One region of the Alteromonas sp. H02 genome, then DNA from elsewhere that is predicted to be linked to it. Evidence: riboswitches for the same ligand, from Rfam matches in the RefSeq annotation. Region 1 holds a riboswitch; the other holds the start of a gene.
The links. Region 1 has a riboswitch for cyclic di-GMP ahead of AC566Q_RS05780 (AAA family ATPase). Riboswitches for the same ligand answer to the same signal wherever they lie in the genome.
Positions count from the first base shown of each region.

Region 2: linked by a shared signal. The riboswitch ahead of AC566Q_RS08375 (hypothetical protein) and the one ahead of AC566Q_RS05780 (AAA family ATPase) in region 1 are both predicted to bind cyclic di-GMP.

Region 1 is NZ_CM185021.1:1,270,724-1,275,972, reverse strand. Features, by position in the region: gene AC566Q_RS05795 (M20/M25/M40 family metallo-hydrolase) at 1-1,085, opposite strand, end outside; gene AC566Q_RS05790 (putative quinol monooxygenase) at 1,265-1,612, shown strand; gene AC566Q_RS05785 (glutathione peroxidase) at 1,674-2,420, opposite strand; cyclic di-GMP riboswitch class I at 2,676-2,759, shown strand; gene AC566Q_RS05780 (AAA family ATPase) at 2,864-3,559, shown strand; gene AC566Q_RS05775 (ribbon-helix-helix domain-containing protein) at 3,519-3,821, shown strand; gene AC566Q_RS05770 (tetratricopeptide repeat-containing diguanylate cyclase) at 3,971-5,249, shown strand, end outside.
Region 2 is NZ_CM185021.1:1,822,899-1,828,147, forward strand. Features, by position in the region: gene AC566Q_RS08370 (helix-turn-helix domain-containing protein) at 1-1,528, opposite strand, end outside; cyclic di-GMP riboswitch class I at 1,679-1,757, shown strand; gene AC566Q_RS08375 (hypothetical protein) at 1,804-2,478, shown strand; TPP riboswitch at 2,624-2,724, shown strand; gene AC566Q_RS08380 (TonB-dependent receptor) at 2,781-4,844, shown strand; gene AC566Q_RS08385 (YkoF family thiamine/hydroxymethylpyrimidine-binding protein) at 4,854-5,108, shown strand; gene pnuC (nicotinamide riboside transporter PnuC) at 5,115-5,249, shown strand, end outside.

The sequences.
Region 1 (5,249 bases):
ACTTTGCTGTAAATACCCAACAACTCGTGATTACCCGGCTTTGGCGATAAAGGCGGGTAGCCCTCCCCAAACTCAATGACGGCGCTGGTTTTAGGCAGACTCTGTTTTACGATGGCCTGCATTTTATGCTGAACCCGAATTAACTGATCCTGCGAAACCGCACGGATATCACCGGTAACAATGGCATGTTCGGCAACCACATTGTTTTTGCCAAAGGTGCTGCCGTTGTTGTTAAGTTTATCGTGGGTAACCTCTGTCCCCCCCATTATTCTGCCAGGATTAAATGTAAGTAATTGTTCACTTCGGAGTTTATCGTAAAAGCTGGTTAAGATACGCGAGGCCTCATAAATCGCGCCAGCGCCCACGGTGGGTTTAAATACCTGGGAAGAATGCGCCGGCGTGCCTTTAACCGTTAACACCCAGTCTACCGACCCACGACGTGAAACATTAGCGGTGGCCGGATTACCATCACCATTTTCAAAGCCCAGTGAAATATCGGCCCATTTGGCACCTTCGATTAAGGCTTTTTTAGACAAGGCTAACGGCCGGCCACTGAGCTCTTCATCGCCGGTCATTACCACCATAATATTCATCGATGATAACTTACCTGCCGCGTGCAGTGCTCGCAGTGCTTCGAGCATAATAATGTTGCCGCCTTTCATATCGGCAACGCCCGGACCTTTAATATGCTTATCGTCCACCCGGGTAAAGGTTTGAAACGGACTGCCAGGCTCAAACACCGTATCGAGGTGGCCAATCAGTAGCATTTTGGGGCCCTTGCCGCCTTCAATTCTGGCAATCAGATGGCCAGCCCGGTTGAATGCGGCTCCATCCTCAAACCAAACGTCAAAGCCCAACGCCTCAAATTCCGGCATCAATTGGTCTGCCACCTTTCTGACGCCGGAAAAGTTCATGGTGCCGCTATTTATGTTGACGCTTTTTTCCAGCAAGCTCATCGCTGCCTCTTTACGGCCATCAATATAATCGGCCATCTGCAGCTCATCGCCGGATAGCGCCGCACTGGTTGCCAGCGAGAACAACAGACTGGTGGCGCAGGTAAATGTTGTCAGAAAAGAAGGTTTCAAAGTGTTTGCCCCTGATTTGTTGTGTTTTTTCTACTATGGCAAAAACCATTGACGATAACGAGGGCAATAACGATAAAAGGTCAGTAAAAACAGATTGCAGGTAAGCTTTTGACTTCAGGACCAGAATCGCCATACTGAGACTATAAAAAAACAAAGTCCACGCCTGTTAAGGATTACTCATGTCAAAGAAAGTGTATTGTAGCGCCCAGTTTTTACCCAAACCCGGCAAAGAAAAAGCGCTGTTTAAAGTGCTCCAGAGCCTCGAGCCCAACACGCTAAGAGAAGATGGCTGTATTCAGTATATCGTTACCCGCCATATCACCAGTCCGTTCGCCGAAGGCAACAGCTTTCCCATTGCGTTTAATGAAATCTGGGCCGATATGGCCAGCTTCGAAGCTCACTGTCAGCGTCAGGAAATCAGCGATTTCTTTGCTACTTATTGTCAGGCCGAGGACGGCCTGGCAGAAGACTGGAACGTGTGTATTTATACCGATGAGCCTGAGGACTTCGACGCCCCGCAGCTGTAACTAAGTCTTTAAACCAAAAAAACTCGCCGATTGGCGAGTTTTTTATCAGTTTACTATAACGCTATTCGGCGAAATAAGCTTCCAGATCGTCGCTGCCGCCAATATGCTTACCACCAATAAATACCTGGGGTACTGTGTCACGGCCGCTGATAGCTTTTAATGTCGTCAGCGTAGCGCCCTGCCCCATGACGATTTCTTCGTATTTAAAGCCTTTATGCTGCAACAGCGCTTTGGCTTTCGCACAATACGGACAGCCTGGTTTGGTAATAATGGAAACCGGCTCCAGTTTCACTGCATTAGGCGCAATGTGGGCCAGCATGGTATCAGCGTCTGAGACCTCAAACGGGTCGCCCGGTTTGTTCGGCTCAATAAACATTTTTTCCACTACGCCGTCTTTTACCAGCATCGAGTAGCGCCAGCTGCGCTTACCAAAGCCTAAATCAGCTTTGTCCACCAGCATTCCCATGCCATCGGTAAATTCACCGTTACCGTCCGGTACCAGCGAGACGTTGTCTGATTCCTGATCCGCTGCCCAGGCATTCATAACAAAGGTGTCATTCACTGAAATACAAACAATTTCATCTACACCGTGATCTTTGAATGTGTCGGCCAACTCGTTATAACGTGGCAGGTGAGTCGACGAACAAGTCGGCGTAAAAGCACCTGGCAGGGAGAAAACCACTACGGTTTTGCCGGCGAAAATATCGTCGGTAGTGCGATTAATCCACTGCTCACCTTCCCGAATGGCAAAGGTCACATCAGGTACTTTCTTTCCTTCATAAGAAGGTTTATCAATGGGGTGTGTCATTACATTCTCCTTAACAGTTTCGATAAGTATAACCCTAACAGTGCAGAGAACCAGCGGTAAATACCAATCATGCTAATCACAATTAACGATTGAAAATAAAATATTTAAACGCAAATAAGAATTACCCTTACCAGCTAGGGTATACGCATTAATCCCTTAATATAAATTTCAATGCCCGCTGTGAATGGATGCCAGCAACCCGATACTCTATTATTTGAACAGGAATCAACGGGTGCTATATGAGCATCCCGCAGTACATGAAAAAGGCAAAACACGCCGAAAGGGTGTGACGCAAAACCTCCGGTCTACGTCGAAAGATAGGATAGCGGGGTTACCGAACACTGTGAGGTGACGTCGGCTTGCTTCCCCCGGCAAGCCAGCGACACCGACAGTCAGTTCACTTTTTTATTACGTAATTGCGATTACTTAATGAGGATTGAACAATGATGATTTTAGTTGGTGGCGAAAAAGGTGGTAGCGGCAAAAGCTGTCTTGCACAGAACATCGCCGTATATTTACGCTGTGAGAAAAAGGCCAGTGTACTGATGGTGGATTGTGACCCCCAGCGAACCACGTCAGACTGGGCCCAGGAGCGAAGCAGCAACGAAGAGCTGCCTTCCATCAACTGTATCCAGCTTTACGGCAAGATCCGCAATGAGCTGTTAAGCCTTAAAGAGCACTACGACTATGTGGTTATCGACTGTGGTGGTCAGGATAACCTGGCGCTGCGATCGTCTATGGCGGTTGCCGACCATATCTTAATTCCATTGCGTCCCAAGCGCCGCGACCTGAAAACGGTACCGCACATGGAAGACATTTTGTCGACCTGTAAGATGGTCAACCCGCGCATGAACGCTGCTTTTGTTATTACTCAGTGTCCTTCACTGCCTTCGTTGGCGTCAAGGATTCTGGAAGCCAAAGAGGTGTGTCGCTCCTTTGAAGTACCAGTATTAAATTCCGTTACCTTTAGCCGCTACATGTATGACGACTCAGAGGAGTCCGGACGTTCGGTGCTGGAAAGTGAAGCCGATGGTAAAGCTGCCGTGGAAATTCGCAGTATCATTGAAGAGTTACTGGCCCGACGTAAAGGGGAACAACATGAGTCTGATAAACCTGTCTCGCTCTACGCCGCAAGCTAATCGAACCACAACCAAAAGTATCAGTGCAGAGGAATTTATCCAGGACGCACTGCATTATGCCAGTGGTGCGGCAGTGCCCCTTACCGCTGTTGCAGAGCGGCAGGCTAACGACTCCCATCATGAGCCAATGCGCAGAGCTACCTTTACGCTGACGCAGGAATGTATAGATCAGCTTCAGCAACTTTCAGAGCAAAGCGGTATAGCGAAATCTAAACTGATCAGGCTATGGATCCAGCGCTACGCCAGTCTCAATTTTGATTAAGCGGAAGAAAACTGGCTTGCGCTATTGATTATTTTTTAAACGAACCTCAAAATAACAACATAATAAAAGCGTAAACTTAAATATAAATACGACATGACAGCGCAGTAATGGAGTCGCGCGTCTTACGTCACAGGGCGGTGTAGAAAGTAATGATGTTAAACCGTGTTGGCCTGTTGTTGTCCTTGCTGTGCTGCTCTGTACCCGGATTAGCGCATTCAGTGCGCCACGTATCAATGGATGGACACGCGTTCTATACCAGCGGCTTCAATGTTGAGAAACTGGTTAATCAGGGCGACACCCTGAAAGCCGAACGCCATATCCGCGACCAGTTAGCGCTATCTCAGGCAGAACAGAACCAGCGAGCAGTAGCGACCGGCTCCCATTTTTTGGGACAGATATCACTTATCAAAAACAATTATCCGCTGGCGCTAAGGCAGTTTCAGAGTGCGCTGGATTTTTTTAAAGCCGTCAGAGAACCATTAGGCATGGCCGATTTATATACTGATATCGGCAGAACTTATCGGGTGATGGGGCTTTATCAGTCTGCTCTGGGCTACTTTAATCTCGCCAAAGACATTTATCATCAGCAGGGACGTTACGACGGTATCGCCCTGCAACAATTGGAAGTGGGCATATCTCTGCGTTTGTTAGGTCAGTTTGAAAGTGCACTGAGTCAGTTAGAGCGTGCGTTGCCCTTGTTACGGCAGGAAAACAACAACCAGGCAACCGCGTCCACTCTGATGCAAATTGCCCGGGTATACAGTGAAATCGATAAAAACGATGAAGCTATGCTGTACCTGCAGGATGCCGCTGTACTGATTGATACCCTGCAAATAAAAACCCTGCAAGCGGAGCTCGATTATCACCTTGGCCAGGTCAATATCCAAATGGGGCATTATGATAATGCCCGGCGCCATCTGGAACAGAGCAAAGACCAGTTCAGCCAGCTAGAAGCACAATGCGATGTGGCTAAAATAGACTCCAGTCTGGGTAATATACTGCTTAGCCAGGGTCAGCCGGAAGCCGGCATCCAACTGCTCGAGTCAAAACTTCAACAAGCGACCGAAAATAACTGCACTACCCTGTTGACCGAGCTTCACTTAACCCTGGCTCAGGCTTACCTCGGCAAAAATCAACAGGCACTAACTGACCACATTGACCAGGGTTTGCAACAAGCTATAGAGAGGGGTGAATTACTCACTCAGGCGCGGTTTGAAGCAGTAAAAATGCAAATGCATGAACAAAGCGGGGATTATTCCGCAGCGCTTAACGCCCTCAAGCGCCAGCAACAGCTGGAAAAGCAAAGTATTGAGCAACGTCGCTCGCTGGCGCTGCTATATCTGCAATCGCAGCTGGAAGTAGAGCGTCAGGCCCAATCGCTGGAACTGCTGAATAAAAACCAGGCCATTCAGCTGGCCAAGGCTGAAC
Region 2 (5,249 bases), 550 kb from region 1:
ACAGGCACAGGTTATGCTCTGCAGCCAGGCCAGACTGAAACTCATCAAAACTGGAAGCGCTTTGCCACTGTTCAAAAAACAATGAGGCATCGAGGTGTTCGGTATGGAATATTAAAAGTAAGGCCAGTGGTCCAAACAGAATGAGCTGGGCAATCAGGGCTTTATCCTCGTTGCTGTATTCGCCGGCAAATAACGCCTCAAATAAGGCATTACTTAACAGCATGGCGTCTATCAGCCGCTCAATATTCGGATGGACACTTTGCACTGTGAGGTATTGCTGGGCGGCAAATAACACCGCCAGGTTTCTCACGTTATTCACGCCAAGATTACGGCCGATAGCCTGTTCAAGAGACTGAGGCACGGATCCGTAAAGGGCTTTACTGGCTTTACCTATGATGTGTGCGAGAAATACAGGGTCTGGTTCGATGAGCTTTACCAGTCGGCTGACTGAAAGTTGATCATCAGACAGATTCACAATATGACTGATGGTTTCCGGCAGGGGAGGCAGGTTTTCGGTTACTTCGATCAGTGCCTGGTTACCCCGCTGGAATCGCAGTCGGCTGCCCACCTGACGCAACTGGCCAGGGCTTATGCCGGTAAACTCCTTAAAACTGCGGTCGAAGGAACGGCGATCGGAAAAGCCCAGTGACTCAGCCAGCACATCCACTTTCTCGCCGCTCAGTAAACCATTTATGCTGCGTTCGTGAATGTGCGATTTTAGCAGGGCATTGAAAGACAGTTTTTCCTGTTTGAGTTTGCGCCGAAACACCGACTCAGACATGCCCAACAGTTCGCCAACCGCCTCAGAGCGAATTCTGGCAGGCGTATCAAACTGTTTAAACGCATCGACCAGATCCTGTTTAAAGCCTCCTTCACCGGCAGGTTGCAGGTTTTTAACCAGCACAAGTTGCAATTTTGGACTGTAAAAAAACGATGGGCTGGCTAACCATCTGGCGTCGAAAGTAACAGCCGGTGCCGGATGGTGGTGGGCGCAATGAGCTTCACTAACGGATGCTAACAGCCACTCGGAGTGCTCGTGAACCAGTTCAACCTGGTTAAAATCGAAATTTCGCCCGGCCAGGTGACGAAACAGCGCCAGCAGAAAAGCCACCACAAAGGGTTCCATATCCGCCAGAATGCCAGCTTTTACTGTGAGCGTTACCTGACTTTCTGTTTTGTTGATATGAATTTCTTCTGATGCTTCAAATAATGGCGTGTCGAAAGTGTGTAAAGCATCCAGAGCGGCATTGATATCCCGGGCCATGGATAAAAAACAGTGAAAAGTACCCATCTTGTTAAAATCAAGATAACCCAGTAAAGACTGGCCAATCCGTTGCGGTGAGTCACTCTTACTCAGGAGTGCTAACTTTTCATTCAGGGCCGTAACCGGATAATCACCGCTTTCAATATCGCCAAGCGCTGATAGCGCGGTAGACTCATCTTCCGTTGTCAGGCTCTTATCCCGGCGTAATGATAATAACGCCCGCGTAACAGCTGACCAAAACGTTCCTGTATAGGTAACAGACATATCAGTTTTTCTATCCCTTGCAATTCTCCCACCATAATAACGACTTTTGCCCGGGTGTTAAGTGAGGACAGACAAAATTGTCCTATAGTTCGATAAAATGTGTCCTATTTTGATTTTTCGGCTGCGCTACCATTAACTCCGCAGTTTGATGATGCACAAAGCCAAACTTGTTGTGAAGCAAGGACGGAAAGCCACGGGCCTTTAAGTCGAAGGTGGCCGGGTTACTCAGAGTCAGTACAGTTTTTAGGTATTGATTAGTAGTTAAGGATTAAAACATGAAGTTGGCCAGAAAATTATGTTCAGCAATCGTCGCCTGCGGTATGGCAGCCTCTGCCAACGCTGGTGTTATCAATTACGATGTGGACTTTGATACCGCTACTTTTGAAGGCATGAGCCGTCAGAACAACGGCGATAGCGATTATTTTGTACAGAACAATGGTGCAATCAGAATTTACTCAGATTCCTGGTTTGCGATTGATTTGGAAGACACGTTTGGCGTTGATTCAGTTAATCTGGACGATCCGCTGACAAACTATACGCTGGATTTCAGATTCCGTTTATTCCAGCGCATTGGCGATGGTGGCCAAGCCAGAGGTGTACCTACCTCACTTCCTGAAATTGGTGGTTTGTTCTTTGCTGATTTCTCTGGTGGTCAGACTGACGCGGTTTCCAGCCAGTCGTTTAACCTGGTTGGCACGCAAAACTGGGGACTGGACGATTTTTCTTATACCAACGATCGCTGGCAACGTTTCTCAATCGATCTGGATAACTACCTGAGTGGCAGTTTTACCCACATCGTCTTGGTAAACGATTGTGACCGTGAGTGTGGCAACACTCAAGTACGTTTTAGAGATATGACGTTGTCTGAGGTTAGCGCGCCAACCGCATTGTCGCTGGCAGTACTCGGACTCGGCATAACAGGCTGGCGTCGTCACCGCCGGTCTGTATAAAGCTCTTTATCCGGGAGCAATTAAGCAACGCCCACCACGTCACGGTGGGCGTTCTTATTTCTGCTGAAAAATACCTCTGCGTAACAATCTGTTAAACAGTTGCAAATCTTTTAAGTCTTGGTAGACTCCATCGCGCATTCAAAATGCATTCACCAAGGGGTGCCGGAAACGGCTGAGATCCATGATGTGGGAACCCTTAAACCTGATCCGGATAATACCGGCGTAGGGATGGTTACAATCAAGCCTTATCACCTGCCGTTAAAAGCCGGATCTTTTGGTCATCATTGCACAAGAGATCCAGTATGAAATTACCTAAAACTCTGTTTTCTTTATCTTTACTGAGTTTATCTGTCAGCGCTTTAGCTGCTGAGCAACAAGACATCGAAAAAGTCACCGTATACGGCGACTTTCATCAGCGGGCCCTGGCTCAACTGAGCGCCAGTGCCTCAATCATTGATAATGCACGTATTCAAAACCGTCAGGCTGTGCACATTGAAGATTTACTGCGAGTAGCGCCAAACGTAAATTTTGCAACAGGTGCCTCGCGGGGACGCTTTGTGCAGATTCGCGGCATTGGCGAGCGCAGCCAGTACGCCGAACCGATTAATCCATCGGTGAGCATTATGGTGGACGATTTTGACTTTACCGGACTTGGCGCTGCTGCACTGCTGTTTGATTCCCAGCAGGTTGAGATTTTCAGAGGCCCTCAGGCTACGGTGTTTGGTACCGGAGCACTGGCAGGCGCAGTGTTAATTAAATCCACTCAGGCCAAGGAGCTAGACGCCGATTACGTTCAGCTCACTGCGGCGACTAAGAGTAGCTATCGGGTGGAAGCCGGTAAGAGTGTTGAGGTCGCAGATAACCTGGCCATACGCGGTGCATTAGTGCACAACCAGAGCGATGGTTTTGTACGCAATACTTTCCTTAACCGCGACGACACCAACAATATTGACGAAAGTGCTATTCGGTTAGCGGCGAGCTACGACTACAGCGATGAAGTATCGTTAACCGTTAATTACCGCTGGTATGATATCGACAACGGGTTTGATGCCTTTTCTTTGGATAACACTCGCGAAACACTGTCTGACGAGCCCGGGTTTGACCGCCAGCAAACCCATGCTATCAGCGCTAACCTGCTAACCCGGCTGGATGGCGGCGACCTACACTTTATAGTTACTCACGCCAGCCACAATATAGGTTATGCGTATGACGAAGACTGGACCTATGATGGCTTTCATCCGTGGGGATATACCTCTTTCGATGCGTATTACCGCGATGTAGAGACCAATACTGTGGAGTTACGCTTCGTCAGTGGCGATCAATGGCGTTTATTTAACGACACGACCTCCTGGGTTATCGGCTCGCGGGTTAAGAACAATAAAGAAGATCTACTTCGTCAGTACACCTATGCTGATGGCGATTTCGTGAGTCAGTATCAGCCCATCACACAGGCTGTTTACGGTCAGTTGGAAAGCCAGTTAACCAATGACTTATTGCTGACCTTTGCATTACGTGCGGAGAACTATGATTTTTCTTACGGCGACAATGCCGGCCTCAGCGGTGAGCAAGATTCCACAATGCTGGGCGGCAAGCTGGCACTGAGTTATCAACTTGGGCAGCAACTGGTTTATGCCAGTGTTTCCCGTGGTTATAAAGGCGCCGGCATTAATCCCGATCAGAACGTGTCTACCGACAACCGCTTCTACGACGAAGAGTACAACTGGAACTATGAAATCGGCATGAAAGGGCGACTGGCTGACCAGTTAACCTCCCGCGTGGCATTTTTTGTCATGAAACGGGAAGATACGCAGGTCAGTGACTACGAACTGCAGTATCGGGATGACGGCTCAGCGGAGTTTATTGATATTATCAGTAACGCCGATTTAGGTACCAACCAGGGCGTTGAGGTTGAGCTTAGCTGGCAGGCAACTAACAACTGGAACCTGAGCTTCTCGGGTGGGTACCTGGATGCCTATTTTGAAGATTATACCCGCGCTGACGGCACTACTGTGACCGAGCAGCAGCAGGCTCAGGCGCCCGAGTTTACTGCCAATTTACTCAGCCAGCTGGATATCAACGAGTCAATTCGCTGGAATGTTGAAGTGGATTTTGCCGATCGCTATCGCTTTTCTGATGGCCATGATGTGACGGCACCTTCGCGTACATTGGTGCATACTCAGCTAAGCTGGCGAATAGAGAACTGGGAAACACAGCTGTGGATCAACAACGCGTTTGATGAAACTTACTATACCCGCGGTTTTGGCGGATTCAGTAACGATCCCCGCGATTTTTACGAATTTGATGAACCCTATTATCAGTTGGGTAACGGTCGTCAGACCGGTGTTACTGTTCGTTATCAATTCTAGGAGCGCATTATGCAGGTGATGGTTGAGTTATCGTTGTACCCATTGGTGAATGACTATATCGGGCCAATCAAGGCCTTTATTGAACGGCTGAATAGTTACAGAAACCTTACAGTCATCACCTGTTCTACCAGCACCCAGGTGCATGGTGACTACACCGAGGTGATGCAAGTGCTGGGCGTAGAAATGCAGCGAACCCATGAAGAAGTCGGGCAGGCGGTGTTTGTGGCTAAATTTCTTAATTTTGATGCCATGAGCAGTAAGTAGGGCAGAATGGAACAGATCCTTTCTCAATTGGTTGAACAAATTGTCGCGACCTCACTGGCAGAATGGCTGGCTGTTGTGCTGGCCATCGCCTATGTGCTGCTCGCTGCCCGGCAAAGTGCCTGGTGCTGGCTGGCAGCCCTC